One region of the Pseudarthrobacter sp. LT1 genome, then DNA from elsewhere that is predicted to be linked to it. Evidence: riboswitches for the same ligand, from Rfam matches in the RefSeq annotation. Region 1 holds a riboswitch; each other region holds the start of a gene.
What was found. A riboswitch is a leader RNA that binds a small molecule or an ion and turns the genes downstream of it on or off. The one in region 1 is predicted to bind thiamine pyrophosphate.

Region 1 (9,657 bases):
GCTCCTGGAAGCGTTCGTCATGTTCTTCGCCACCCTGGTGGTGTTCGGCCTGCGCCGCGGGGAGTTCCCGCCGGCCCTGATCCTCGGTGTGGGCATCGGTCTCAGCGTGGTCATGATCTTCGCCTGCGCGGTCCTGAACAAACCCTGGGGCATCGGCCTGGGCTGGATCCTCCAGCTCGTCCTGATCCTTACCGGCATCTTTGAGCCCGCCATGTTCCTGGTGGGGGCGCTCTTCGCCCTGGCCTGGTGGTACGGCATCCGCACCGGCATCCGGCTGGACCGGGAAGCGGTGCAGCGCGAACGCGAACAGGCGGAATGGGAAGCCGCCCACCCGGACCAGGCTGCCGGTCCCGCCCAGCCGCAATCCCCGTAAGCCCATCCCCGTAGACTTATCCCGAAACCCCACCAACGCATTGGAGCAGTTGTGACTACTGAGCGCACCCTCGTCCTGATCAAGCCCGACGGCGTCGCCCGTAACCTGACCGGCGCCATCCTTGCCCGGATCGAAGCCAAGGGCTACAGCCTTGTTGAGCTGAAGAAGGTCGACGCCACCCGCGAGCTGCTGGAGCAGCACTACGAGGAGCACGTGGGCAAGCCGTTCTACGAGCCCCTGGTGGAATTCATGCTCAGCGGTCCCGTGGTAGCCGCAATCTTCGAAGGCCACCGCGTCATCGAAGGCTTCCGCTCCCTGGCGGGCACCACGGATCCCACGACGGCGGCCCCGGGCACCATCCGCGGTGACTTTGGCCGGGACTGGGGCCTGAAGGTGCAGCAGAACCTGGTGCACGGCTCCGACTCCACGGATTCCGCGGACCGCGAGATCAAGATCTGGTTCCAGTAAGCCAAGTGAAATGACAGATAAGGCCAATGTTCTTCGTGAACATTGGCCTTATCTGTCATATGCCGCAGGGGAGCGCCGGGATTTTGGGCGAGTGCGTTCTAGAACCCCGAGGTTCCTGCGAAGACCTGGATGAACGCGAAGAAGATGGTGGCGATGACGGCCACGTACAGCAGCGCGGTGATGATCCAGCCGGAGTCACCCAGGACGCGGGCTGCACCTGCAGGCATGGGAATGACGCCGGCGGTGATGTTCCGGATGGTGGTCCACACGAAAAGCGGAATCATGGCCGCCCAGACGATCATGCAGAACGGGCAGAGGATGTGGATGGCGTACAAGGCCTGGGACCACAGCCACACGACGAACGCGAAGCCGAGCGTGACGCCCACCTGCAGTCCCAGCCAGTACCAGCGCGCGAACGTCGCCCCGGACAACAGGGCCATACCCACCGTGATGGTGATGGCGAAGGCCACGATTCCGATGAACATGTTGGGGAAACCGAACAGCGAACTTTGCCAGGTCTGCATGACCTGGCCGCAGGAGATCCAGGGATTCACATCGCACACGGTGGTGTGATTGGGGTCCTTGAGCACTTCGAGTTTTTCCAGGACCAGGGTTCCGGAGGCAAGCCAGCCGACGATTCCGGTGATGACCAGCAGCCAGCCGAAGGGCCGGTTCCGGGCCATGCGCGGAATGCTGCCGGCGGCGCTGGTCCGCGGATCGGCGGCGCGTTCCTCTTGATGGGCGCTGACGGGGGAGATGCTGGGCATGGGTGTTGCGTCCTTTTCGTCCGGTGCTCCTGTGCCTGATTGTAACGCCGGTGGCTGGACCCACCCCACAGCAACGGGAACAACAACGCCCGCTTCCGCGGCGATCCAGCCCGGGTATGAGAGAATGAACGTGGCTGGAAGCCGATCCACATTCGGACTCCGGTCCGGTGGTTTGTTCCCAAGACCGCCAATGATGATCAGGGCAGGCTTCGGATTCTTCCGGCACACCCGCGACTCCATTGGGCGGCACCTGGTTGTGGCACGCAGAACAACGGGTTTTCAGAACATCCACCGGCTCCCACGGGCTGCCGCACCCCAATGACGGTGCGAACCTGGGAGTATCCACTTGACTTCTGTCAATGCCTGCGGGTGTTGACAATATGTGCCCCAATGGGTGCCGGATGTGGCGGTACGTCAGGGGCAGGAGTGTTGCCACATATGGACAATGATCAGGAACTGGCCGTTAACGACGAAGCAGCGGCTGCCGGGGCTGCTGCACCCAAGCGGGCTCCGCGGACCCGTCGCAAGACGGCTCCCAGGGCCGGGGACGCCCCTGCGGATGCCGTGAGCACGGCACCGGAAGTTGCCGAAGCGCCCGCCGCTGAAGAAGCCGGCACTGAAGGGGCCACCGCAGCGCCCAAGGCTCCCGCCCGGCGCACCCGGTCCCGGAAGAAGGCGGACGCCGCAGAACCGCTGCCCGCCTTTGCCGCCGAAGCGGAGCCTGCTGACGCGGCTCCCATTGGCGCCTCCGCCACCGCCTCGGATGCAGCTGACGAAAGCGCCGCTGCCGTTCCTGCTCCGGACACAATGGCAGATGCCGAAACCAAGCCGGTCCGCCGCCGTCGGGTAGCTACCCGTAAGGCTGCCTCGCCGGTTTCCGCACCGGAAACGGACTCGGCAGCCGCCGCCGAAGTGGCGCCGGAAGCGCCCGGGCCCGAAGCCGTGGTGCCCGAAGTCGCGGACCAGGCCGCAGCGCAGAATGTGGAGCAGGCGCAGGAGCCCGAAGCCAAGGAACCCGCTGCCCAGAAACCGGAAGCCCAGGAGCCCGCCGCCGCACCCGCCGCTGCCGCCGCACCGGAGGCCGCCCGGCAGGAGCAGGCGCCCGACGCCGCTGGAACGAAGGACGGCGGGGCCGCCGCCAGCCCGTTTGGCTCCCTCTTCCTGGAACCGGCGTCCCCGACGTCGGTGCTCTTCCAGGCACCGGACCTCAGCACCGTGGTCCGTCCCGCCGCTCCCGCCGCGGAGGAGCCTGACGAGGAAGAAACCGAAGACACCGACGATTCCTCCAGCCGCCGCCGGCGCCGCAGCCGTGGCCGCAGGGGCCGCAGCCGCATTGGCGACATGACGGAAGAGGACAACGAGGACGGCAGCGATGAGGCTGACGCCGAGGACGGGGCTGACGAGGATACCGCCGGCCAGCTCGAGGACGGTGTAACCTCCCGCCGCCGGCGGCGCCGCCGCCGCGGGGACCAGGACCTTGAGCTCACGGGCGGCGGGGATGACGACCCGCCCAACACGGTGACCAGGGTCCGTGCCCCGCGTGCCGTCAGTGAAGCACCCGTGAGCAACCGCGTGACCAGCGTGAAGGGCTCCACCCGCCTGGAGGCCAAGAAGCAGCGCCGCCGCGAATCCCGCGACACCGGCCGGCGCCGTACGGTCATCACCGAGGCCGAGTTCCTGGCGCGCCGGGAGTCCGTGGACCGGCAGATGATCGTCCGCCAGCGCGACGACAGAATCCAGATCGCCGTCCTCGAAGACGGTGTCCTGGCCGAACACTTCGTGTCCAAGACCCAGCAGGACTCGCTGATCGGCAACGTGTACCTGGGCAAGGTCCAGAATGTGCTGCCGTCCATGGAGGCCGCATTCGTGGACATCGGGCGCGGCCGCAACGCCGTCCTGTACGCCGGTGAGGTCAACTGGGAAGCCGTGAACCTCGAGGGCAAGCAGCGCCGCATCGAAAACGCGCTGAAATCCGGTGATACCGTCCTGGTCCAGGTGACCAAGGACCCGGTGGGACACAAGGGCGCCCGCCTCACCAGCCAGATCTCCCTGCCCGGCCGTTACCTGGTGTACGTACCCGGCGGATCCATGACCGGCATCTCCCGCAAGCTGCCCGACGTCGAACGCAACCGGCTCAAGCGCATCCTCAAGGACCGCCTGCCCGAACACGCCGGCGTCATTGTCCGCACCGCGGCCGAGGGCGCTTCCGAGGAAGAGCTGACGCACGACATCAACAGGCTGCGCGCCCAGTGGGAGGGCATTGAAAGCCAATCCGCGTCCACCAAGATCCTGGCTCCCGAGCTGCTCTACGGCGAACCCGATCTCACCATCAAGGTGGTCCGCGACGTCTTCAACGAGGACTTCTCCAAGCTCATCGTTTCCGGTGAGGAAGCCTGGGACACCATCGAGGCCTACGTCACCTATGTGGCGCCGGACCTTGTGGGCCGCCTCGAGAAGTGGACCAAGGACCAGGACATCTTCGCCGCCTGGCGCATCGACGAGCAGATCCACAAGGCACTTGAACGGAAGGTCTTCCTGCCCTCCGGCGGCTCCCTGGTGATCGACCGTACCGAGGCGATGACCGTGGTGGACGTCAACACGGGCAAGTTCACCGGCAGCGGCGGCAACCTCGAGGAAACCGTCACCAAGAACAACCTCGAGGCAGCCGAGGAAGTGGTGCGCCAGCTGAGGCTCCGCGACATCGGCGGCATCATCGTCATCGACTTCATCGACATGGTGCTCGAATCCAACCGCGACCTGGTCCTGCGCCGCCTGGTGGAGTGCTTGGGCCGTGACCGGACCAAGCACCAGGTGGCCGAGGTCACCTCACTCGGCCTGGTCCAGATGACCCGGAAGCGCATGGGTACCGGACTGCTGGAAGTATTTGGCGAGCAGTGCGAGGCCTGCGCCGGCCGTGGTGTTGTGACCCACGACGACCCCGTGGAGCACCGCCGCGCCACCATCGTTGCGGCCGAGCACCACGTCCAGCGCACCGACAACCGGCCCGAGACCCGCACGGAAGGGCAGCGGAGCGACAATGCCCAGCCCGGCGTGCGTCCCGAACGCAAGCGGCGGCGCGGACGCGGCGGGCAGCAGCCCGAAGCGGCCCCGGCACCTGCCGTCCATGTGCACACGGTCCAGCCGGACCCGTCGGACGCCGAGCGGCACGCCAAGGCGGAGGCAACCAGGCTTGCCCTGGCGAACATTGCCGCTGCGGCCCATGCTGCCCACCTGCATGACGACGAGGTGGCGGCAGCCCGGCAGGTGCCTTCCGTGGAGCCTGCGCCGGCGCCCGTCGAGGAGAAGCACGACGCCGACGCCCCGGCACGTCCTGCAGCTGTCCTGACGTTCGGCGGCGAGGAAGTCCCGCTTCCGTTCGTGGAGCACGCTGAGGAACAGCATCCCCAACCTGCCCTCACCCTGGACCGGCTCGCGGAAGCGTTCGCCCACCTCGGCCAGCCGGCGTCCCCTGTGGAGAACGCGCCTGCCAAGACCGCCGAAGCCGTGAAGGTGCCGGAAACTGTGGCGCCGGAACGGCAGCACGACGACGGGGGAGCGGAAGCCCGCTCCGCCGCAACGGAAGCTGCAGCCGGGAAGGACTACTCCGACCACACGCTGGAGCAGTCGCGGCAACGCAGGCCGCGGCGCCACCGTGCCGCCAGCCGTGCGCAGGGTGCCGCCAACGAGACCGCCGTCCAGCAGCACGAAAACGTCCAGGCGGCAGGCGCGGGCCATTCGCACGCAGCCAAGGCTCCTGAACACGTGAAGCCCCAGCTGGCGCCGGCGGAACCGGGCAAGGCGCCTGAGGAGCCCATCATCCTCGGCGTGGGTGTGCCTGCCTCGGAGCTCTAGGTACAGGAGTTTCCGGTCAAACGGACGGCCGCGCAGTAAGGAATCCCCGCCCTGCGGACCATTCCCCCGGGAAGTACCGGGGGAATCGTCCGTGTGGCGGGGATTTCTGCTGCCGGGAGGTTGTTTTTCCCTTGGACCGGGCGCTGTCATCCTTTTTCCTGATGCGGCCTACGGGCTAGGGTGGAAACCGACACGGGGTGCCGCGCAGAAGGCCGGCTGAGATCCAGACCCGTTGAACCTGTCCGGCTAGTACCGGCGAAGGGATGTCTCTTGTCTTCGACCCTTTCCGTGCCCCTGCCTGCTGCCTCCGGCGTTCCGACCGCGCTGCCCCTGGGCCGGGACGTCCCGCGGGTCCTCTCGATCGCGGGCTCCGACCCGTCCGGTGGCGCCGGCATCCAGGCCGACCTCAAAAGCATTGCTGCCCACGGCGGATATGGCATGGCTGCCATCACCGCCCTGACGGCACAGAACACCCGTGGCGTGCAGGCTGTCCACGTTCCTCCGGCCGCTTTCCTGGCCGAACAACTGGACGCGGTCAGCGACGATATCTCCATCGACGCGGTCAAGATCGGCATGCTGGGCGACGAGAGCGTCATCCGCACTGTCCGGCAATGGCTGGAGAAGGTCCGCCCCGCCGTCGTGGTCCTCGACCCGGTGATGGTGGCCACCAGTGGTGACCGGCTGCTGAAGGAATCCGCGGAGGCTGCCCTCCGCGAACTGCTGCCGCTGGCGCACCTCATCACTCCCAACCTCCCGGAGCTTGCCATGCTGGTGGGCGGGGAGCCTGCCGGGACCTGGACGGCGGCGCTGGACCAGGGGAGGCGCCTTGCCGATGCCACCGGGGCCACCGTGCTGGTCAAGGGTGGACACCTCGCAGGTGCAGACTGCCCGGACGCGCTGGTCAACACGGCCGGCCTCCTGTCGCAGGAAGTGGTGGAAGTGCACGGCAAACGAATTTCCACCCGCAACAGCCACGGCACCGGCTGCTCCCTGTCCTCCGCGATGGCCACCGTCCAGGCACGCCTTGGCGACTGGGAGGCATCGCTCCTGACGGTCAAGCCATGGCTGGCCGGCGCCCTTGAGAACTCGGAGCAGCTCGAGGTGGGCCAGGGAAACGGCCCCGTGCACCATTTCCACCATGTGCGGCCGGCCCTCGCGGAAGGCGCCTTCGCTGCCCGGCTGTGGACGGAAGCGCAGCAGGACCTGACGGACATCTACGCCCTGGACTTCATCCGCGGCCTGGCCTCCGGAGACCTTGCCGAGAAGGACTTTGCCTACTACCTGGCGCAGGACGCCCTGTACCTGAACGGCTACTCCCGGGTCCTCGCCCGGGCGAGTGCCCTGGCCCCGTCCGAAGCGGAGCAGCTGTTCTGGGCGGGATCCTCGCAGCAGTGCCTGGAAGTGGAGTCGGAGCTGCACCGCTCATGGCTCAGCACCCGCCCTGCCCAGGGCGGACTTGGCCCCGTCACCAAGGCGTATGTTGACCACCTCACCGCAGCGTCGGCGTCGGGCAGTTACGCCGTCCTGGTCGCCGCAGTCCTGCCCTGTTTCTGGCTCTACGCCGAGGTCGGGGAAAAGCTGCACGCCCAGTTCCTTGCCACGGGAGAGCCCGACGGCCACGCCTACGCGGCCTGGCTCCGGACCTACGCCGACGAGGGCTTCGCCGAAGCCACCCGGCGGGCCATCGCCATCGTGGACGCGGCAGGGCGGAAGGCCTCCGACCACGAACGGGCGGCGATGGTGACCGCGTTCAAGCAGTCCTGCCGCCTGGAAGTGGAATTCTTCGACGCGCCGAGGCTGCATTCCTGACCCCTTCGGGCAGCACCGCCGCTATCATGGAGGGGCATGGTTGCGGTGCAGCTTGTCGGGGTGTGGTTACTACCACAGCCGGGCCGCCGGAACCAGCCTCATTTGCGGCCGTAGATGGATTTAGCGTATTCTGGATCTTCGGTGCTTACGCCAACACTTGGGTTATGACCCCACGGCGTTGAGGCACAGCGAGAATCCTGGCTTTTCCGAGTCGGTTCCGCACGCAAATTTTGTAATAAACGTCGAGAGAAGTGAGTTCCCAAGTGGTGTACGCGATTGTCCGCGCAGGCGGCCGCCAAGAGAAGGTTTCCGTTGGAGACTTCGTTACCCTGAACCGCGTCGCCGGTGGAGCCGGCAGCACCATCGAGCTGCCCGCACTGCTCCTGGTTGATGGTGACAAGGTCACCTCCGCCGCCGCTGACCTGGCCAAGGTAACTGTTACGGCTGAAATCCTCCAGGACCTGCGTGGTCCTAAGATTGTCATCCAGAAGTTCAAGAACAAGACCGGCTACAAGAAGCGCCAGGGTCACCGCCAGGAACTGACCAAGGTCAAGATCACCGGCATCAAGTAACCACCGGTTACTGTTCAGGTATTTCAACAGATTCCCCAGAATTTAGAGGCAGGCATTTCAGATGGCACATAAAAAGGGCGCGAGCTCCACTCGCAACGGTCGCGATTCCAACGCTCAGTACCTCGGCGTCAAGCGCTTCGGCGGCCAGGTTGTTTCCGCAGGCGAGATCATCGTCCGCCAGCGTGGCACCCACTTCCACCCGGGCGCCGGCGTTGGCCGTGGCGGGGATGACACCCTGTTCGCACTGACCCCGGGCGCCGTTGAATTCGGCACCCGCCGCGGTCGTCGCGTGGTCAACATCGTTGCTGCTGCAGCTGCAGAGTAACAACCAGTTCTGAAGCGGTGGAGCGGGCCTGAGGGTCCGCTCCACTGTTCTTTTAACAGCATTACAATCGTTGTGGCGTCCCCGGGCGCCATATAAACAGCACCTGAGGAGATCCACGTGGCCAGCTTTGTAGACCGGGTAGTACTGCATGTATCCGGCGGAACCGGCGGCCATGGTTGCGTCTCCGTCCACCGCGAGAAGTTCAAGCCGCTCGGCGGGCCCGACGGCGGCAACGGCGGCAATGGCGGTGACGTGATCCTTCGCGTGGACCACCAGACCACCACCCTCCTCGATTACCACCACGCACCGCACCGGCACGCCAGCAACGGCGGTCCCGGCATGGGCGACTGGCGCGGCGGCAAGAACGGCGAGACGCTGGTCCTGCCCGTGCCGGACGGCACCGTGGTCAAGACCAAGGACGGCGAAGTCCTGGCAGACCTCGTTGGTGAAGGTACCGAATTCGTGGCAGCCGCCGGCGGCCTGGGCGGACTTGGCAACGCGGCCCTGTCCTCACAGAAGCGCCGCGCTCCCGGTTTCGCGTTGCTGGGCATCGAGGGCGACTCCCGGGACGTTGTCCTTGAACTGAAGTCCATTGCCGATATCGCGCTGGTGGGCTTCCCGTCCGCCGGCAAGTCCAGCCTCATCGCGGCCATGTCCGCTGCCCGGCCCAAGATCGCCGACTACCCGTTCACCACCCTGGTTCCCAACCTGGGCGTGGTGCAGGCCGGCGATGTGCGGTTCACCATTGCCGATGTTCCCGGCCTCATCGAAGGCGCCAGCGAAGGACGTGGCCTGGGCCACAACTTCCTGCGTCACGTTGAGCGCTGCGCCGCCCTGGTCCACGTCCTTGACTGCGGCACCCTGGAGTCTGACCGTGACCCGCTCACGGACCTCGCCATCATCGAAGGTGAGCTGGAGAAGTACGCCGTCGACATGAGCTATGCGGGCCAGGACGGCGAAGTGGTTCCCCTGAACCACCGCCCGCGGCTGGTCGCGCTAAACAAGGTGGACCTGCCCGACGGCAAGGACATGGCGGAATTCGTGCGCCCTGAGCTCGAGTCGCGCGGCTACCGCGTCTTCGAAGTGTCCGCCACCAGCCACGAGGGCCTGCGCCAGCTCGGCTTCGCCATGGCGGAAATCGTCAAGGCCGCCCGCGACGCCGTAGCGGCTGCCCCGCCCAAGGTGCAGCCTGCCGTGCTGCGCCCGCGCGCCGTCAATGAAGCCGGGTTCAAGATCCGACGCGAGGAAAAGAACCTGGAGCCGCTGTTCCGCGTCCTGGGCGAAAAGCCCGAGCGCTGGGTCAAGCAGACCGACTTCACCAATGAAGAGGCCATCGGCTACCTGGCGGACCGGCTCGCCCGGCTCGGCGTGGAAACCGAACTGTTCAAGCAGGGCGCCAAGCCGGGTGACACGGTGGTTATCGGTGACGATGACGGCGTCGTCTTCGACTGGGAACCCACCATGATGGCGGGGGCTGAGCTGCTGGCCTCG
Region 2 (9,657 bases), 490 kb from region 1:
CCCAGGTCAGCGCCCGGTACTGGCTGGAAACGGACGGCAACCTGGACCTCGATGTGGCCAGCGACCTCATCTACCGTTTAGCTTGGCGCGGAATCTCTCGCTTCCCCAAAGAGTCCTAGACTACAAATAAGACAACACCTCGTAGAGAAACACGAGTACTTTCACAGGCTGGGAGGCCCCCTTGGAAATTAAGATCGGCGTTCAGAACGTTGGCCGCGAAATCGTGCTGGAATCAACCCAGGATGCGGAGACGGTGGCCAAGGTTGTTGGCGAAGCCATTAATGAGGGCAGCGAACTGCGCCTGAAGGATGACAAAGGACGCCTGATCATTGTTCCGGGCAACGCACTGGCTTACGTGGAAATCGGTGCCGAGGAGGTCCGGCGCGTAGGTTTCGGCCAGTTCTAGTCCGGCCCGTTTCACCCTCTGCCCGTCCCCGGGCCACCGCAGTTTTCCAAGGAGATCCATGCTTTCGCTGACCATCGTGGTGCTGGCAAGCGTCGCCGCCGGCTTCGTCGTCTGGGCCAATGACAAGCGGCATGCCAAATACGGTGCGGCAGTTCCGGCCGGTGTTGCGGCGGGTGTTGCGGCGCTGGCGTGGATCATCCTGATGACCGCGGGCTTCGGCTACCTGCCGGGGACCACCTGGCTTCCGTGGGTCCTGCCCATTGTCGTCGGAGTAGCTGCAGCCGTCGCCGCCGTCGTCTACCTGGGCCGTACCCGTGCGCGCCGGGACACGGAGCGGCTGACAGTCATTCTGCGGCGCTGACCGCCGGCAGGTCAGTAAATACGCGTGTGGCCACCACCCATCCGGGTGGTGGCCACACCTGTCTCACGGTGGGGTCAGAGGAACTCCGCCCGGCCCTCCATCGCGGACGAGGCAAGGGCGTGCTCCCGGCGAGGGATGCGCCCGGCGGCCCTGGCCATCCTGCCGGAGATCACTGCATGCTTGAACGCCTCGCCCATGAGCGCGGGGTTCTGGGCCCGCGTCACTGCCGTGGCCAGCAGGACGGCGTCGCAACCCAGCTCCATGGCCAGCGCAGCGTCTGACGCCGTGCCGATCCCTGCGTCCAAAACCACCGGCACCGAGGCGCGGGAAACGATGAGCTCGATGTTGTGCGGGTTCAGGATTCCCAGTCCGGTGCCGATCGGGGCGCCCAGCGGCATGACGGCGGTGGCGCCGAGGTTCTCCAGCCGCAGCGCAAGCACGGGGTCGTCATTCGTGTAGGCGAAGACCTTGAACCCCCGGTTGACCAGCTGCTCCGTGGCGTCCACGAGCTCCACGGCGTCCGGCAGGAGGGTCTGCTCGTCCGCGATGACCTCCAGTTTCACCCAGTCGGTCTCCAGAGCCTCCCGGGCAAGTTCCGCAGTAAGGACCGCGTCCCTGGCCGTGAAGCAGCCGGCAGTGTTGGGCAGCACGCGGATCCCATGGTCCACCAGCAGCTGGAACAGCGACCCAGTTTCAGCCGTGGAGTACCGCCGCATGGCCACTGTGGTCAGGGCGGTGCCGGAGGCCAGCAGCGCTGCGCCCAGGCCGTCCAGGCTGGGTGCCCCGCCCGTGCCCATGATGAGCCGGGATCCGAGGGCGACGCCGTCAATCACCAGGGCGTCGGCGGCACCCGCGTTTCCGGCGGGGTTGATGGTGTTGGTTTCGGTCATGGCGTCAGCCTCCCTGTACTGCAGTGACAAGTTCAATATCGTCGCCCTCGGCGAGCGCGGTGGCGAACCATTGGCTGCGCGGCACCACCTGGGCATTATGCGCGACGGCGACGCCCAGTTTCCCGCCGTCCGTCGCCTGTCCGTTGGGTGCCAGCGGGCGCCCGGTGACCTGGCTGACGAGCGTGGTGATGGAGGCGCCGTCGGCCACCTCGTGCGTGTTTCCGTTCAGGGTGATGTTCACGCTGTCTCCTTGATGTGGGGTGTGGTGGCGGCTGCCGCCGGCCGGGAGAACCGCTCCGGGCTGAAGGGCGCCCAGCGGGAATCGGATGTACCGTCCAGCAGCGCCGTGCAGATGGCGGCTGCGGCGGGTGTGAGCAGGACGCCGTGCCGGAAGAACCCGGTGGCGATGATGAGTCCCGGGACGTGCCCGTCGGCAGGGTTTCCGGACCCCGGATCCACCCGCACGCGGCCCAGCAGGGGCGCGTTGTCAGGGGTACCGGGGCGGGCCCGGGCGGTGCACTCGAGCAGTTCCAGTTCGGCGACGGCGGGCACCAGCGCCTGCGCGTCCCGCAGCAGCTGGTAGACGCCTCCGGCGCTCACGGCATCGGAGAGCGCGTCCTCGCGCTGGGTTGCCCCGATCACCACGGTTCCGTCCTGCCGGGGGACGATGTAGACGGGGACGCCGTGCACCAGGCCGCGCACCGTGGAGGTCACCAGGGGCTGGAGGTGCTGCGGAACGGCGAGGCGGAGGATGTCCCCGTGGACTGGGCGCAGTGGCAGGTCGAGGCCGTCGGGCAGGCCCCCAAGGTCCCCTGCCTGCAGGCCGTTGGCCACGATGGTTTCCGCCGCCAGGACGGTGCCGCCGCCGGCGAGGCCGGCACCGGTAACCGCTCCGCCCTCCCACAGCAGGCCGGCGGCCCGGTCGGGTACGGCATACCCGTCCACCGCTCCGGCGGCGGCCCGCTCCGGGGACCTAAGTGCAGCGCCCGCGAGGGCCAACCGCAGGGCTGCCACCAGGCGCCGGGGATCCACCTGGTGGTCTGCGGGTGTGTCCAGGGCGCAGGCGATGGCGGGACTGAGCAGCGGTTCGCGTTTGCGGGCTTCGCGCACGGCCAGGGGCTCCACCCCCAGTCCGTTGGCCTGTTGTACCGCGCGGAGGTCCATCAGCGCGCGGCGGTCCGCGGCGTCGGCACCCACGGCGAGTGTCGGCGTCGTCAGGTATCCGCAATCCGCCCCCGTCGCGCCGGCGATCCCCGCCGCGAACCCGGGCCAGCGGGACGATGCCTCAAGCATCAGTTCCAGGAGGTCCTCCTCCTGGTAGTGAAGTTCGCTGACCGGGGCAAGCATGCCCGCGGCGGCCCAGCTGGCACCGTTTCCGGGTGCGTCATCGATCAAGGCAACGGAGCGTCCGGAACGCTGCGCCTCCCAGGCGATGCCATGGCCCACCACTCCCCCGCCGATGACGGCGACGTCGGCCCGGACGGTGGACTGGATGCCGGTATGGGCGGGCCCGGGGACATTGTCAACGGGGTTGCGCATGTGGTTCCTTCCCTACGCCGGCATTAACCGGATCAGGTCAAGCGGTCGGCTCTGACGCCCTCTCAGCCCGGCGCTTTGTGACAGCTGCCGCAGGCTCCCGCAGTACCTGCCCAGTTTAGAGGAACTAGGCTTGCAGGCATGAATGTGTCCGCCTCATCCCTGCCCGCCGGCCCCCACGCTCCAGCCACCGCGGCCCTCACCGCCGAAGTTGCCAACGCCGGCCACAGCGACGCCCTCAAGGCAGCCCGCCTGTACCTCTGCACCGGCGCACGGACGGCGCGCGGCGATTTCGCAGAGTTCATTGACGCCGCGTTTGCCGGCGGCGTGGACATCATCCAGCTGCGCGACAAGACCATCGAGGCCGCAGAGGAACTGGACCTCCTGGCGGTCCTGAAGGAAACAGCGGTACGCCACGGCCGGCTGTGGGCCGTCAACGACCGTGCGGACATCGCCGTGCTGTCCGGGGCACCGGTGTTCCACATTGGCCAGAAGGACCTTCCGCTGCCGGCAGCACGGACGCTGGTCAACGGAAACGCGGCCATTGGACTCTCCAGCCACACCACCGACCAGGTGGACGCCGCCTTGACCGCAACGGTTGGGCCGTCAGGGCTGGACTATTTCTGCGTGGGTCCGGTCTGGGCCACACCCACCAAGCCCGGCAGGGCCGCCGTCGGCCCTGAACTGGTGACATATGCCGCCGAAGCCTCCCGGCAGGCCGGAGATCCCGTGCCGTGGTTTGCCATCGGCGGCATCGACCACGGAAACGTCCGGGAAGTGGTGGAGGCGGGTGCCGGCAGGATCGTGGTGGTCCGCGCCATCACGGAGGCACCCGACCCCGCGGCCGCCGCCGCCTCCCTTCTCGACGCGCTGGACGGCACCGGCTCCTGAGCCTGCTTAATTCCGGGACTTGGGGATACGCTGATTTTTGTGTCACATCATCGGTTGGCCCCCAACGTCCATGACCACAAGAACGCCCTGGAAGAGGCGCTGGGCCTGCTGCGGACGGAACTTGAACTGCCGGGGCCGTACCCCGCCGAAGCAGTGGAAGACGCCCGGGCCGCCATCGCGGCGCTGAAACTGCCGTCATACGACCTGACCGCCGTCGAGTTCGTGACCATCGATCCGGCGTCCTCCACGGACCTGGACCAGGCAGTGTTCATCGAACGGGACGGAAACGGCTACCGGGTCATGTACGCCATCGCCGACGTTCCGGCGTTTGTTGCTCCGGGCGGCCCGCTGGACGCCGAAACCCGGCGCCGCGGACAGACGTTCTACGCCCCGGACGGCCGGATCCCGCTGCACCCCGAGGTGATCAGCGAGGGCGCCGGAAGCCTGTTGCCCGGCCAGGAGTGTTCGGCTTTCGTTTGGGACTTCACGCTCGACGGTGACGCGACAGTGCTGTCCGTGGGCGTCCGGCGGGCGCGGGTCATCAGCGGTGACAAGCTCAGCTACAAAGGCGCCCAGGCCGATCTTGACGCCGGGACTGCCTCGCCCGTGCTGGGGCTGCTCCGCGAGGTGGGGTTGAAGCGGGTGGCGCTGGAACGGGCACGCGGGGGCGCCAGCCTGAACATGCCTGAGCAGGAGATCGTCCAGTTGCCCGACGGCGGCTACCGGATCGACGCTGTTCCGCAGCTTCCCGTGGAGGACTGGAATGCGCAGATTTCCCTGATGACCGGAATGGCCGCCGCACAGCTCATGCTGGAGGGCAAAGTGGGCATCCTGCGCACCATGCCCGCTCCGGATGAACGGTCCCTGCGGCATTTCCGGCTGCAGACCGAGGTGCTGGGCAGGCCGTGGGACGGGGAGGTCAGCTACGGCGAGTACCTCCGGTCGCTCGATCCCACCGATCCCCGGCAGCTGGCCATCATGCACTCAGCCGGCATGCTGTTCCGTGGCGCGTCCTACACCGCCTTCGATGGCACTGTCCCCGAAGACGGCATCCAGTCGGCCATCGGCGCCGCCTATGCCCACACCACCGCGCCGCTGCGCCGCCTGGTGGACCGCTTCGTGCTGGTCATCTGCGAGGCCCTGAGCAACGGCGGCGACGTCCCCGGCTGGGCCCGGGAGGCCCTGCCGCTGCTCCCGGGCATCATGGCGGGATCGGACCAGCTGGCCTCCCGAATGGAACGCCTGGCCCTGGATACCGTGGAAGCGGCGCTGCTGCTGAACCACATCGGGCAGGAGTTTGATGCCATCGTCATTTCCGGATCCAAGCCGCAAAACGGAAACGGCAACGGAAACGGCAAGAATGGAAACGGGAACGGGAAGAACGGCAACGGCAACGGAAACGGAAGTTCGGGGATCATCCAGATCGCCGAACCTGCGGTGACTGCACGCTGCGCGGGCGAACTGGAGTCCGGCACCAAGGTCCGCGTACGGCTGGTTTCCTCGGACATCACCACCCGGCAGATCCACTTCGAACTCGTTTCCTGAGAGGCCGGCAGGTGCCCCGGGCGGACCGAAACCGTGTTTCCGCGCCCGTACGGCTAGACTGGAAGGGTAGAACTGGATGCCCGGTCGTTGATTTCCTTGATTTGAAACCAACAAGCCCGCCCCTACGCGATCTTGAGATTTACCCGTTGGTCACCAGTGCCAGCATTTAGATAGCCCGCGATCGGCTTCCACTGGAATCGCTTGCGCGCCTGAGCGTGCTCCGGAGCGGCCAGCCTTGGCCGGCCCGTTGAGCAGGCAGCGCCATTGCCCAAATGAATAAGGAAACTCCCCTGTGAGTGAATTGCATACCCACCAGCTCCTGAGCGATGAGTCCGGCACGGAAACCATCGAGCCGGAAGAAACCATCATCTCCGACGAGACGCCGCACGAGATCGCGGAGAAGTCCTTCGCCGACTACAACGTCCGCGCAGACATCGTCGAATCCCTGGCCGACGCCGGCATCACCCACCCCTTCCCCATCCAGGCCATGACCCTGCCGGTCGCCCTGGGCGGCCACGACATCATCGGCCAGGCCAAGACCGGTACCGGCAAGACCCTGGGCTTCGGCATTCCGGCGCTGCAGCGCGTGATCGGGCAGGATGATCCGGGCTACGCCAAGCTGGCCGTGCCCGGCGCACCGCAGGCCCTGGTCATTGTTCCCACCCGTGAACTGGCGGTCCAGGTAGCCAACGACCTTCAAACGGCGGCGCGCAAGCGCAACGCCAGGATCACCACCATCTACGGCGGCCGCGCCTACGAGCCCCAGGTGGAGGCTTTGAAGCAGGGCGTCGAGGTAGTGGTGGGAACCCCCGGCCGGCTGATCGACCTTTTCAAGCAGAAGCACCTGAGCCTGAAGAACGTCAAGATCGTGGTGCTGGACGAAGCCGACGAAATGCTGGACCTGGGCTTCCTGCCGGACGTGGAGACGCTGATCGCGGCAACGCCCGCCGTCCGCCAGACCCTCCTGTTCTCCGCCACCATGCCCGGGCCGGTCATCGCCATGGCCCGCCGCTACATGACCCAGCCCACGCACATCCGCGCCGCGGATCCGGAGGACGAGGGCCTGACCAAGCGCGACATCCGCCAGCTGATCTACCGTGCGCACAGCATGGACAAGACCGAAGTGGTGGCACGCATCCTGCAGGCCCGCGGCCGCGGACGGACCATCATCTTCACCAAGACCAAGCGCACCGCAGCGAAGGTGGCCGAGGAACTTGTGGACCGCGGCTTCGCGGCCGCCGCCATCCACGGCGACCTGGGCCAGGGCGCCCGGGAGCAGGCGCTGCGGGCGTTCCGCAACAACAAGGTGGACGTCCTGGTGGCCACGGACGTTGCCGCGCGCGGCATCGACGTCGAGGACGTTACCCACGTCATCAACTACCAGTGCGTGGAAGACGAGAAAATCTACCTGCACCGGGTGGGCCGCACCGGCCGTGCCGGCAACAAGGGCACCGCCGTCACGTTCGTGGACTGGGACGACATGCCGCGCTGGGGCCTGATCAACAAGGCGCTGGGGCTGAGTGTGCCGGAGCCCGTCGAGACCTATTCCTCCTCGCCGCACCTCTACACCGACCTCGACATCCCCGAGGGCACCAAGGGCCGCCTGCCCCGTGACAAGCGGACCCTGGCCGGCGTCGACGCCGAAGTCCTCGAGGACCTCGGCGAGACCGGCAAGAAGAACAGCCGCGGCGGCCGCGACGCAGGCCGCTCACGCGACCGGGACGGGCGGGGCCGCGGAAATACCGACGCCGGCAAGGGCGGCAGCCGCGAAGGCGGCCGCAGCAATGACTCCACCGGACGCCCGGGCGAGCGCCGTCGTCGTCCCTCAACTCCGGAGACCGCATCCGCCGCCGAAGCTGCGGCACCCGCGGCAGAGGGCGAAAAGCCCAACCGCGCCCGCCGGACCCGCACACGCACCCGCCGCCGCAACGGCGAAGTGGTGGCCGGTGCGGACAACGGCAGCCAGCCGGGCAACTCCGAGGCCTAACTGCCCTGATGACTGACACTGTTTGGGCGCCGGACGGCGGCAGCCTGGTGGTGCACGCGGACAACGCGGCGTACCTCCCCACGCTGCCGGACGGCGCCTTCACACTGATTTACGTGGACCCGCCCTTCAACACGGGCCGGCCGCAGCAGCGCCAGGAAACGCGGATGGTGGTGAACGCCGGCGGCAGCGGGGACCGGGTGGGCTTCAAGGGCCGCTCCTACGACACGATCAAGGGCGCCCTGCACCGCTACGACGACGCGTTCAGCGACTACTGGTCCTTCCTGGAACCCCGGCTCGTGGAGGCCTGGCGCCTCCTGGCCGACGACGGCACCCTGTACCTGCACCTGGACTACCGCGAGGTGCACTACGCCAAGGTGATGCTGGACGCCATCTTTGGCCGGGAGTGCTTCCTGAACGAGATCATCTGGGCGTACGACTACGGCGCCCGGGCGAAAAACCGGTGGCCCACCAAGCACGACAACATCCTGGTGTACGTCAAGAACCCCGCGAAGTACCATTTCGACAGCGCCGAGGTGGACCGGGAGCCCTACATGGCGCCCGGCCTGGTGACCCCTGCCAAGCGGGAGCTGGGAAAGCTGCCCACCGACGTCTGGTGGCACACCATCGTCTCGCCCACCGGCAAGGAAAAGACCGGCTACCCCACGCAGAAACCCGAGGGCCTGGTCCGCCGCGTGGTCGCTGCTTCGTCCCGGCCCGGTGACTGGTGCCTGGACTTCTTCGCCGGCTCCGGCACCCTCGGGGCAGTTGCCGCCAAGCTCGGCCGCAGGTTCGTGTGCGTGGACCAGAACCAGCCCGCCATCGACATCATGGCCAAGCGGCTCGGAGCGCACGCCACCCTGAGCTCCTTCCCGTCCAACTAGCCAGGGTGTTGCCTGCCCCTTAGGGGCGGACGACGGCGGCTCCCGTACCCAGTTCCTCGATTCGCGCCAGCATCTCCAGGGCCGTGAGGTTTTCGCCGAGCAGGTTGGGCTTGCCGGTGCCGTGGTAGTCGGAGGAGCCGGTGATCAGCAGGCCGTGCCTGGCCGCGAGTTTGCGCAGGAAATCCCGGCCCTCTTCCGGATTGTCCCGGTGGTTGATCTCCAGGCCCGCCAGCCCGGCGTCAATCATCTCCCGGTAGGTCCGCTCTCCCACGATCCGCCCCCGGGAGGAGGCCACGGGATGGGCAAACACGGGCACGCCGCCGGCGGCACGGACCAGTTCAACGGCGGTGGCCGGGTCCGGTGCGTAGTGCGGGATGAAGTAGCGGGACCGGGAGGTGAGGATGGAGGCAAAGGCCTCGGACCGGTCCTCCACCACACCCGCGGCGACGAGGGCGTCGGCGATGTGCGGCCGGCCCAGGGTGGCTCCGGGCGCCACATGGTGGATCACGTCGTCCCAGGTGAGCGGATAGTCCTCGGCAAGGATGGTGACCATGCGTTCGGCGCGGGTCAGGCGGGAGTCCTTGGCCTTCGTGATTTCCTCGAGCAGGCCGGGATGGGTGGGGTCGTGCAGGTAGCTCAGGAGGTGGACACTGATGCCCTCCTCCGTCCGGCATGAGACTTCCATGCCCGGCACCAGGGCCACACCGTACGTGGCGGCGGCCGCGGCGGCCTCCGCCCAGCCGGCCGTCGAATCATGGTCAGTCAGGGCCACCACGTCCAGTCCCGCACGGGCAGCAGAGGCCATGACATCGGCCGGGGTCTCGGTGCCGTCGGAGACGTTGGAGTGGGCATGCAGGTCAATCCTCACTTATCCAGCGTAGTGGACCGGGAACAGGAGACCGGGGAGGCCTGTTCGCATAGCCGGGACGCTGGTGAGACGATGGTGCCGTGAACGATGCCGAAAACACCCAAAACTCTGCTTCCCAGCCGCTGGAGGACCGCGTCAACAACCGCTCCCAGCGGCCCAGTTCCAACGCCTTCAAGGCCTTCATGGCCAGCAACTGGGCGCCGTCCAGCCAGGAGCTCCCCGGGCGCGACGCCGTCGCCGGCTACGCCGCAACCCGGCGCAAGGCAATCTCGGCCCAGTTCAAAGGCGAACG
Region 3 (9,657 bases), 1.6 Mb from region 1:
CAACGAAGCCCGCTGGAACAGGTCCTTCTACAGCGCCTCACTACCTAGCACCCGCTTCGCTGCGGCGTCTCTACGCCTGCCGTCTACAAGTCTGCGCGCCTGGCGGCTCTTGCCCCGTCAGGCCTGCCGCACGCGCAGCAGCTCAGGCGTGGCCTCAACGTCCGCAAGGTCCAGGGCATCACGCATGGTCAGGTGGACGGCCTGCCGTACCACGGCGCCGAACCCCATATCCTCCGGCGGCTGGCCCGCCATGGCCTTGTCGCGGGCGCGGCGCTGTTCAGCGGACCCTGTCCCGCGGGCGATGATGTCCTCCACCCCCTGGCGGGCCAATGCGAGCTCGCCCTGTTCGTCAAGGACGGGGGCCAGGTAATCCACCAGGGAACGCACCACATCCGCAGCCGGCGCGGGCCGGAAGTTGCCAAAGTCCAGCAGTTCGCCGCTCAACCCGGCACTGCTGGCCTGCCAGGACGCCATGCGCAGCAGGACAGTGGGGACCGGCGCAGGGTCCACATCGTCCCGCCACTCCCGGCTGGCGGATTCCACGAGTGCCCGGACCAGCACGGCGATGAGTGCGGCGTCCCCGGCACGGAGGCATACGTCCGCAACCCGCACCTCCACCGTGGGGTGGTTGCGGGAGAGCCGGGCGTCGAAATAGAGCATGCCCTCGTCGAGCATGACGCCGCTGTCCAGCAGCCGGGTTACCACCCGGCGGTAGGCAGGGTACGTTCCGTAGATGCCGGCCGGGCCGGCTGTAGGCCAGCGGTTCCAGGCCTGGGTCCGGTAGCTTTCGAAGCCGGTGGGGACGCCGTTCCAGAACGGCGAGTTCGCGCTCAGCGCCGTGAGTACCGCCAGTTTGTCGCGGATACGGTCAAGGACCGCCACCCCTTCCTCCGGCGATTCGATGAAGGTGTGGACGTGGAAACCGCAGGTGAGCTGTTCCTGGGCAGTGAGGCCAAAGCGCTCCAGCATCCTGGCATAGCGCGGGTCAGGCGTGGTGTGGCTGGGCGATGCCACCGGTGAGGTGGCCAGCGCCGCCACCCTGGCACCGTGCTTCCGGGCTGCCTGGTCGGCCAGCGCCCGGCCCGCACGGATCTGTTCCAGCAGGCCGCCGTACTCCCGGCACGGCCGGGTCTGCGTCTCGATCTGCTCAAGCTTGAGCTCGGCACTCAAGCCCATCTCGTCGTCGTAATCCGCCTGGTTGCCGGCATGGCGGCCATCCAGGCCGACGGGAAGGTCGTCTGCTGCCACGCGGTGGCTGGCGAGGAGGGCGTCGGCGAGGGCAAGCGGCTCCCCGGACTCCGGATCAACGATCAGGAGTTCTTCCTCTACGCCGAATGTACGCATACGAATATTCTGCGACAGCAGACGGGCATTGGAACCGTGGCCCGCCGTTCATGACGAAGCGTGAATGGGTCAGTCCTGGAAGTACTCCACCTTGGCGCCGATGGTGTTCAGCCGCTCCGCCAGGTCCTCGTAACCACGCTCGATCACATAGATGTTCCGCAGCTCGGACACACCCCGCGCTGCGAGCATGGCCAGCAGGAGGCAGGCGGCAGGCCGGAGCGCGGGCGGGCAGCCCACCTCCGCGGCACGCCACTTGGTGGGCCCGTTGACGTAGATCCGGTGCGGGTCCAGCAGCTGCACCTGCGCGCCGAGCCGGTTCAGCTCCGTCAGGTAGATGGCGCGGTTCTCGTACACCCAGTCGTGGATCATGGTCTGGCCGTGGGCATTCGCAGCGATGACGGCGAAGAACGGCAGGTTGTCGATGTTCAGCCCGGGGAACGGCATGGGATGGATCTTGTCCTCGGGGGCGCGCAGCTCGGACGGCTTGGTGGTCACGTCCACCAGGCGGGTGCGGCCGTTGCGCGCCATGTACTCGCCCGAAACCTCCAGCTTCTGTCCCATCTGGCCCAGCGTGGCCAGTTCGATCTCCATGAATTCGATGGGCACCCGCCGCACGGTGACCTCGGAGTTGGTCACGATGCCGGCCGTGATGAGGCTCATGGCCTCGATGGGGTCCTCGGAGGGGAAGTATTCAATCTCGGCGTCAATTTCCGGCTGCCCGGTGATCTTCAACGTGGTGGTGCCCACGCCCTCAATGGTGACGCCCAGCATCTGCAGGTAGAAGCACAGGTCCTGCACCATGTAGTTGGGGCTGGCGTTGCGGATCACGGTCGTTCCGGCGCGGTGCGCGGCGGCCATGATCGCATTTTCGGTGACGGTGTCCCCGCGTTCGGTGAGGACGAAGGAGCGGTCCCGGGTATCGGCAGGCGGCGCCTGCACGGTGTAGAACCCTGCCGTGGCCTCCACTGACAGGTCGAACTCGCGCAGTGCCTGCATGTGCGGCTCCACGGTCCGGGTGCCCAGGTCGCAGCCGCCGGCGTAGGGAAGCCGGTACTCCCGGGACTCATCCAGCAGGGGGCCCAGCAGCATGATGACGCTGCGGGTCCGGCGTGCCGCGTCCACGTCCATGGCATCCAGGTCCAGGACGGCAGGGCGGCGCAGGCGGAGATCCGTGTCATTGAGCCAGGTGCACTCGACGCCAATGCTGGTCAGCACCTCGACGATGCGGTTGACTTCCTCGATCCGGGCCAGGCGGCGCAGCACGGTGGTGCCCCTGTTGATCAGGCTGGCGCACAGCAGGGCCACGCCGGCGTTTTTGCTGCTGTTGACGTCGACGGCCCCTGACAGGGTGCGGCCGCCTTCCACCCGCAGGTGCGTCATCTGCGGCTTGGCCACGTTCACGATGCTGCGGTCAAAGATGTTTTCCAGCCGCTGGATCATTTTCAGGCTCAAGTTCTGCTTGCCCTGTTCCATCCGGGCCACGGCGCTCTGGCTGGTGCCGAGTTCGGCGGCCAGTTGCCCCTGGGTCCACCCCTTCTCGCTCCGGGCGTCCCTCAGCATGGCGGCAACGTGTTCAGCGGTTTCCTGGGTCATACGGCGAATATATCATAAATGAGTTATCCGGGATCCACCGCAGCTACCTACCGACCCGGAAGGGGATCCCAGGAGGGCGGTACCCATTCGGTGCGATAGGGAGCCCTGCCTGGCCCCCGACCGCATGGCTTAACTCCCCAGCCACACCATATTCCAGGTACCGGCGGTAACAGCTGCGCAAAGTGCGAGCCCGGCCACCAGGACGCCGCCTGCCACCACCCAAAGGTCCAGCGGGCTGAAGGTGGACACCCGGGCCCAGGTCCGCGGGCCGCCGCCAAAACCCCTCGCCTCCATGGTCACCGCGAGCCTCGATGCACGGCGGATGGCCTGGACCAGCAGCCCGAAACTTTGCCCCAGCGTGGCCTTCACCCGCTGGCCCAGGCTGCCGCGGGCACCCACGCCGCGGGCACGCCGCGCCATCCCGATGGTCTGCCATTCCTCGGCCATGAGCCCCACCAAACGCATCGCTGCGAGGGTTCCCAGGACGAACCGGTGCGGCAGGCGTGCCTTCTGCGCGAGCGCGTCGGCGAGGTCGGTCGGATCGGTGCAGCTCATCAGGAGCACTGCCGGGAGGGCGATCGCAAAACCGCGCAACAGGAATCCGATGCCCAGCTGGAGGGACCCCTCGCTCATGGTCCAGATGCCGGCGTCGAGCAGGATCCTGCCGCTGTCCGGTGCCAGGATGGAGGTGCTCCAGCCTCCCACGGCAGCGGCGAGGATCAGCGGCCAGCCGCGCTGCCACAGCAGGGACAAGGTGAGTCCGGCCAGGGGAAACAGCAGAAGTTCGAACACCAGGGCAACGGACGCCGACACCCAGTCGATGGACAGCGCCAGGACGGCCGTGATGAGCAGGACCGCCGCGAACTTGCTCAAAGGGTTCGCGCGGGCAAGGAGGGCGTGGTTGCCGCTCAAGGTGAGTTGCTGCCTCATGGCGCCACCACTTCGGCCGCGGCCATCCGCAGTTCCGCACCACCAAGCGCCTCCATGAATTCGGCATCATGGGTCACGGCAACCACCGCGGTGCCGGCATCAAGGAGCTCGGACAGGAACGATGCCAATTCGGCCCAGGTATTGGCATCCTGGCCGAACGTGGGCTCGTCCAGGATCAGTACCTGGGGGCTGGCGGCCAGGACGGTGGCAACGGACAAGCGCCGCTTCTCACCGCCGGAGAGCGTGTAGGGGTTGGCATCCACCAGCTGGGTAAGCCGCAGCCGCTCCAGCAGTTCCTCAACCCGGTCCTCGCCGTGCCCCAGGTGCCGGGGCCCGAAGAGCAGCTCGTCGAGCACTTTTCCGGTGACGAACTGGTGCTCCGGCTCCTGGAATACGGTGCCCACCCGCGAAATCAGCTGCTCGGCCTTCCACTTGTAGGGATCGATGCCGGCACCGCGGCTGAGGTCCAGCGTCGCGGACACTTTTCCGGACACCGGCTCCAGCAGCCCGGCGAGGGTCAGCGCGAACGTGGACTTGCCGGCACCGTTGGCGCCGGTGATGGCAAGGGCCTGCCCGGCGCGGACCTGCGCGGCCACGCCTTCCTGGACCGGGACAGGCAGGATCTTCCGGAAGCCTTTGCGGCGGGGGCGTTCGCGGGAGACGCCCAGCTGCTCTGCGGCCAGCAGGAGGCTGCCTGCGCCGGGAGCCGGGACGGCGGCGCGGGCACGTGTGGCCGGCACGTACCCGGGTACCCAGACGCCCGCTGCGGCGAGCATGCTCCGCGCCTCCGTAAGTACTCGGTCCGGCGGCCCGTCCAGGAGCACTGCAGGATCGGCGGCGGAGCCCGGCTGCAGGACCACGATCCGGTCCACCAGGTCCTTCCAGACGGACACCCGGTGCTCCACCACCACCAGCGTCGCCCCGGTTTTGTCCAGGGAGCGGGCCACGGCGTCGCGGACCTCCAGCACGCCGTCCGGGTCCAGGTTGGCGGTGGGCTCGTCCAGCAGGATCAGTCCGGGACGCATCGCCAGGATGCCCGCCAGCGCCAGGCGCTGCTTTTGGCCGCCGGACAGGGCCGACGTCGGGTGGTCCAGCGGGAGGTGGGCGAGCCCGACGTCGGCAAGTGCCTCGTGAACGCGCGGCCAGATGGCGTCGCGGGGCACCGCAAGGTTTTCGGCGCCGAAGGCGACGTCGTCCCCCACCCGCGACAGGACCACCTGGGTCTCCGGGTCCTGCTGCATGAGACCGGCACGGCCGCGCCGTGCCCGGGGCGGGGCTCCGTCCACCAGCAGCGAACCGGACTCGTCGGCGTCGCCTGCCTCGCCGTCGTCGTTGATGTCTCCCAGGACGCCGGCCAGGGCGTGCAGCAGGGTGGACTTCCCGGCGCCGGAAGGCCCCAGCAGGAGCACCCGCTCCCCGGGGGCGATGTCCAGGTCAAGGCCGTGGACGGCGGGCTTGGCCCTTCCGGCGTGCCGCCAGCCCCAGCCGCGGGCGGCGATGGCGGCAGGCCGGACCGTGCCGGAGGCGTCCTGGGAGGATGCCATCAGGAGAAGACGGGCTCCGTGGCAGCCTTGCGGGACGCGAAGGAGCCCAGCACGCCGGTGCGGGCCAGGCCGCGGGTGGCAAGCCAGGACAAAGCGCCAGCCAGGATGGCCCCGGAAAGGGTGGTCAGCACGATGTAGGCGAGCTTGTCCGCGCCGGAGTAGGCAATGTTCCAGCCCCACGGCGCAAACGAGTCATTCAGTCCGCAGAAGAACCCTGCCGCGGCGCCGGCCAGCAGCGATACGGGCAGGTTGAACTTGCGGTAGACGAAGATCGCGAAAATGATTTCCGCGCCCAGGCCCTGGATGAAACCCGAGAAGAGGACCGAGGCGCCGTACTGGGAACCCATCAGCAGTTCGCCGGTTGCGGCTACAGTCTCGCAGAACAGGGCGGCTCCGGGCTTGCGGATGATGAGCATGCCCAGCACCCCGGGAATCATCCAGCCGCCGGCGAGCAGTCCGGTCAGGGGCGGGTAGGCGGCGTTCATGGGGGCGGACAGTGCGGCGGCACCCTGGTCCCATGCCCAGAAGATGACGCCGCCCGCGATGGCCACCAGCGCGGCGACGACGATGTCCACGACGCGCCAGGACTTACTGGTGGTCTTCTTGATTGCTGCAGTGCTCATGTGATCCTCCTGGGAAACAGGAGGGGAAAGTGGACCCGGGTGCAGGCCTGTGGCCGTGCATCCGCGACACTTTGAGAACTCGACTCCCTTGCGCCGGTACTAACCGGATCAGGTTCGAGGGTCTGCGGCTGTCCGCACTCTCAGCGCCCACCTGCGGTGCCCGGCCTGTGCCAGGATGCCCGACGGCGGCGCTCCCCTGTCGTTTTTAGTGTTGCTTGTGGTTGGGTAACGCTGTCTATTTTGCCCAGTTGGGCGTGGTCAAGTTTACACCTGGCAGGAGTAGATTGAGGGCCATGACCGCCAATCCACCGGATGTAACCGGGTTCGATCCTGATTCCAGCGACGCCCAGCCGGAGGGCTCACTGGAGGCGCAGATTGCCCGCATCGAGGCAGAGGTCCGTGAGCTCCAGTTCCCCGGCTTCTCGCTGGATGATTCGTTGAACCTGGGCCTGCTCCTCGTTGAACTGGGCAAGGAGCGGTCATTGCCCATCGCCATCGACATCGCCAAGGGTGACCAGGTGCTGTTCCATGTCGCACTTCCGGGCGCCACGCCCGACAACGGCCACTGGATCCGGGCCAAGCAGCGCACTGCCCTGCGGTACGAGGTGCCCTCCCTCCTGGTGGGACTGCGCGGCCGGCTGGGCGGCGGCCGGATCGAGGACAACGCCTGGTTCGACCAGTCCCGCTATGCGGCACACGGGGGCGCGTTTCCGATCCAGGTCACGGGCGTTGGTGTGGTGGCTTCCGTGGCGGTGTCCGGCTTGCCGCAGCTTCAGGACCACGAACTGGCGGTGGAGGCACTGCGCGACATCCTGGGTTCGGCTCTGGACGAGTAGCGCCGGCTGACCCGGCGCAGCGGGACACGCACCGGTACTTGCCAAGCGGCCCCGGGCTGCTTAGCTTTTATTAGTAATCATGCTTACTATGTTGTCCCCCGGGGTACGACCACCACAGGGAATGGGAGCACCATCGGCGGCCGTTCCCCGAACCGGCGCGGCAACCAAGGAGCACCGTGAGAATCCCGGACACCAGAGGTCCCATCAGCAGCGCCCTCTTTGCGGCCCTGTCCAAGGCCCCTGATGCTGCCACTCCGGAGCTGGACGGGCTGTACCGGCTGGTGGCGGCGCAGGTGGCGGGTACCGGTGACATCATTGCCGACGAAGACATCCAGCTGTCACTCTTTTGCCTGTACGAACTGCACTACTCGGGCCTGGACGGGGTCAGCGACGCTTGGGAGTGGGAACCGGCCCTGATCAGGGTCCGGCGACTGATCGAAGAACCCTTTGAAGCCGCCCTTCGCGCCGCCGCACGCCAAACCGCCGGTAATGTCGAACTGCCCGCCGGGATTGCCATGACCAGCGATGCCGTGGCCGACGTCCTTTTCGGCCTCGCCGCTATGGACACCGGCCCGAGCGTTTCCCGCTTCGTGGCACGGAAGGCAAGCCTGGAGCAGCTCAAAGAGTTCCTGATCCACAAATCCGTGTACCAGTTGAAGGAAGCGGATCCGCACACCTGGGCCATTCCGCGGCTATCCGGCCGGGCCAAGGCTGCCCTCGTGGAAATCCAGGCCGACGAATACGGCGGCGGCAGGCCGGAGCGGATGCACAGTGCGCTGTTTGCCCGGACCATGCGCGGGCTGGGCCTGGACGACAGGTACGGCGCCTACATCGATACCATCCCCGCCGTCTCCCTCGCGTCCGTGAACCTCATGTCGCTGTGCGGCCTGAACCGGCGGCTGCGCGGGGCCATCACCGGCCACCTGGCCATGTACGAAATGACCTCTTCCCAGCCCAACCGTTTCTACGGCAACGGATTCCGCCGGCATGGTTTCGCCGCAGACGTCACCCACTATTTCGATGAGCACGTGGAAGCCGACGCGGTGCATGAACAGATTGCCGGGCGGGACCTTGCCGGCGGCCTGGTTGAGGCTGAGCCTGGCCTCCTTGAGGACGTCCTGTTCGGTGCCACGGCCGTTATGGCCATCGACAGCCGCGTCTCCGGCCACTTGATGTCCTCCTGGGAAGCCGGGCAAACCTCGCTTCGGGCGGCCGTGCCGGCGGCAGCGTGACAGGCTGGTCCCCCGCGGAGGCGTCCCCGGGTTTTGTGGCACACGACGCGGAATACGTCCTTCCCCTGCGCTGGACCGGGGACTCGGGCCTCGCCGAGTTGTCGGGTTACCTTCACCGCTTGGTGGGCTGGATGCCCGTCATAGTAGTGGACGGGTCCGAGGAAAACCTCTTCGACCGCCACCGTGCCGCGTTTCCCGGCGGGGTCCGCCACATCCGCCCGGACCTGGCCGGCCGCACCGGCACCGGCAACGGCAAGGTGGCAGGGGTGATGACCGGTGCCAGCACCTCACGTGCGGAGTTCCTCGTCATCGCCGACGACGACGTCCGCTACACGCGCGAGTCCCTCGCCGCCGTCGTGCACTATCTCAAGTCCGCGGACGTGGTGCGGCCGCAAAACTACTTCGCTCCCCTTCCCTGGCACGCCCGCTGGGATACGGCCAGGACGCTGCTCAACCGCGCCTGGTCTGCCGACTACCCGGGGACGCTCGGGGTACGCCGGAGCGCCCTACTGGCCACCGGGGGCTACGCAGGCGTGCTGTTTGAAAACCTGGAGCTCATCCGGACCATCAAGGCGGCCGGCGGAAGCGAGCGGATCCTTCCGGACCTGTTCGTGGCACGCCGGCCGCCAACTGCCCGGCACTTCCTGCGCCAGCGTGTGCGGCAGGCCTACGACGACTTGGCCCAGCCGCGGCGGCTGGCCGCGGAGCTTGCCCTGCTGCCTGCAGCCGCCGGCGCCGCCCTCCTCCCTGCAAGGGCACGGCGGGCGGCCATCGCGTTGCTCGCCGGAGCAGCTGTGGCCTGCGCAGAAATCGGACGACGACGGCACAACGGGAGCGCCGTCTTTCCCGCCTCGGCAGCATGGTTTGCGCCCTTCTGGGCAGCTGAGCGGGCGGTCTGCGTGTGGCTTGCGCTTGCTTTCAGGTGGAGCGGCGGCATGCCGTATGCAGGCAGAAAGCTCAGGACCGCGGCGCACTCCGAGGCAAAGCTCCTGCTGCTCCACGGCGGCAAGCTCCCACACAACCCAGCAGGCCAGGAAGCCAGAAAGCCGGAAACGACGATGAATGCGGTGCAGGCATGAACCCCGAACAGCATGGAACACCAACAGACGCGGACCAGGAATCCGCCGCCAGCTCGATCGTGGTGTGCCCCGATGGTCCCCTCATTGTCAGGGGTGAGTTCGAAATCGTTACCCCTTCCGGCGACGCCGTGCCCAGGGAGCGGAGGACCGTCGCCTTGTGCCGGTGCGGGGCCTCCGCCATCAAGCCCTATTGCGACGGCACGCACAAGATGATCAAGTTCCGCTCCGAACCCCCGGCCGGGAAGCCCCCTGCCTGATCCCCAAAGCCGGCCGCCGGCCACGCCCTGCCCGGACCAGCCCGGGTGTGAGGCTAGGCTGGGGGCAGTCCGTTTTCCGCCCGCAAGGAGTACCAGCAATGAACCTTCTCATCAAACTGCTCGGGACCGCCGTGAGCCTCGGCGCAGGCCTGGCCGGCACCAAGCTGGTTAACACCATCTGGGAAAAGACCACGGGGCAGAAAGCACCCACCGGCAAGA

Region 2: linked by a shared signal. The riboswitch ahead of thiO (glycine oxidase ThiO) and the one ahead of thiD (bifunctional hydroxymethylpyrimidine kinase/phosphomethylpyrimidine kinase) in region 1 are both predicted to bind thiamine pyrophosphate.
Region 3: linked by a shared signal. The riboswitch ahead of VIK36_RS20015 (ECF transporter S component) and the one ahead of thiD (bifunctional hydroxymethylpyrimidine kinase/phosphomethylpyrimidine kinase) in region 1 are both predicted to bind thiamine pyrophosphate.

What each region holds. Positions count from the first base shown of each region.
Region 1 covers NZ_CP141830.1:2,668,409-2,678,065, reverse strand. The annotation lists gene VIK36_RS12590 (DUF4233 domain-containing protein) at 1-373, shown strand, start outside; gene ndk (nucleoside-diphosphate kinase) at 425-841, shown strand; gene VIK36_RS12580 (vitamin K epoxide reductase family protein) at 940-1,608, opposite strand; gene VIK36_RS12575 (Rne/Rng family ribonuclease) at 2,047-5,460, shown strand; TPP riboswitch at 5,644-5,741, shown strand; gene thiD (bifunctional hydroxymethylpyrimidine kinase/phosphomethylpyrimidine kinase) at 5,749-7,269, shown strand; gene rplU (50S ribosomal protein L21) at 7,533-7,841, shown strand; gene rpmA (50S ribosomal protein L27) at 7,903-8,166, shown strand; gene obgE (GTPase ObgE) at 8,284-9,657, shown strand, end outside.
Region 2 covers NZ_CP141830.1:3,157,382-3,167,038, forward strand. The annotation lists gene VIK36_RS14780 (TetR/AcrR family transcriptional regulator) at 1-119, shown strand, start outside; gene VIK36_RS14785 (DUF3107 domain-containing protein) at 182-406, shown strand; gene VIK36_RS14790 (hypothetical protein) at 465-767, shown strand; gene VIK36_RS14795 (thiazole synthase) at 842-1,657, opposite strand; gene thiS (sulfur carrier protein ThiS) at 1,662-1,898, opposite strand; gene thiO (glycine oxidase ThiO) at 1,895-3,196, opposite strand; TPP riboswitch at 3,189-3,307, opposite strand; gene thiE (thiamine phosphate synthase) at 3,335-4,084, shown strand; gene VIK36_RS14815 (RNB domain-containing ribonuclease) at 4,124-5,629, shown strand; gene VIK36_RS14820 (DEAD/DEAH box helicase) at 5,922-7,616, shown strand; gene VIK36_RS14825 (site-specific DNA-methyltransferase) at 7,625-8,497, shown strand; gene VIK36_RS14830 (PHP domain-containing protein) at 8,517-9,365, opposite strand; gene VIK36_RS14835 (aminopeptidase P family protein) at 9,446-9,657, shown strand, end outside.
Region 3 covers NZ_CP141830.1:4,248,152-4,257,808, forward strand. The annotation lists partial or broken gene VIK36_RS19990 (DUF222 domain-containing protein) at 1-48, shown strand, start outside; gene VIK36_RS19995 (glutamate--cysteine ligase) at 118-1,344, opposite strand; gene VIK36_RS20000 (UDP-N-acetylglucosamine 1-carboxyvinyltransferase) at 1,414-2,937, opposite strand; gene VIK36_RS20005 (energy-coupling factor transporter transmembrane component T) at 3,067-3,867, opposite strand; gene VIK36_RS20010 (ABC transporter ATP-binding protein) at 3,864-5,411, opposite strand; gene VIK36_RS20015 (ECF transporter S component) at 5,411-6,034, opposite strand; TPP riboswitch at 6,102-6,242, opposite strand; gene VIK36_RS20020 (heme-degrading domain-containing protein) at 6,328-6,870, shown strand; gene VIK36_RS20025 (iron-containing redox enzyme family protein) at 7,047-8,102, shown strand; gene VIK36_RS20030 (glycosyltransferase family 2 protein) at 8,138-9,181, shown strand; gene VIK36_RS20035 (CDGSH iron-sulfur domain-containing protein) at 9,178-9,438, shown strand; gene VIK36_RS20040 (DUF4235 domain-containing protein) at 9,537-9,657, shown strand, end outside.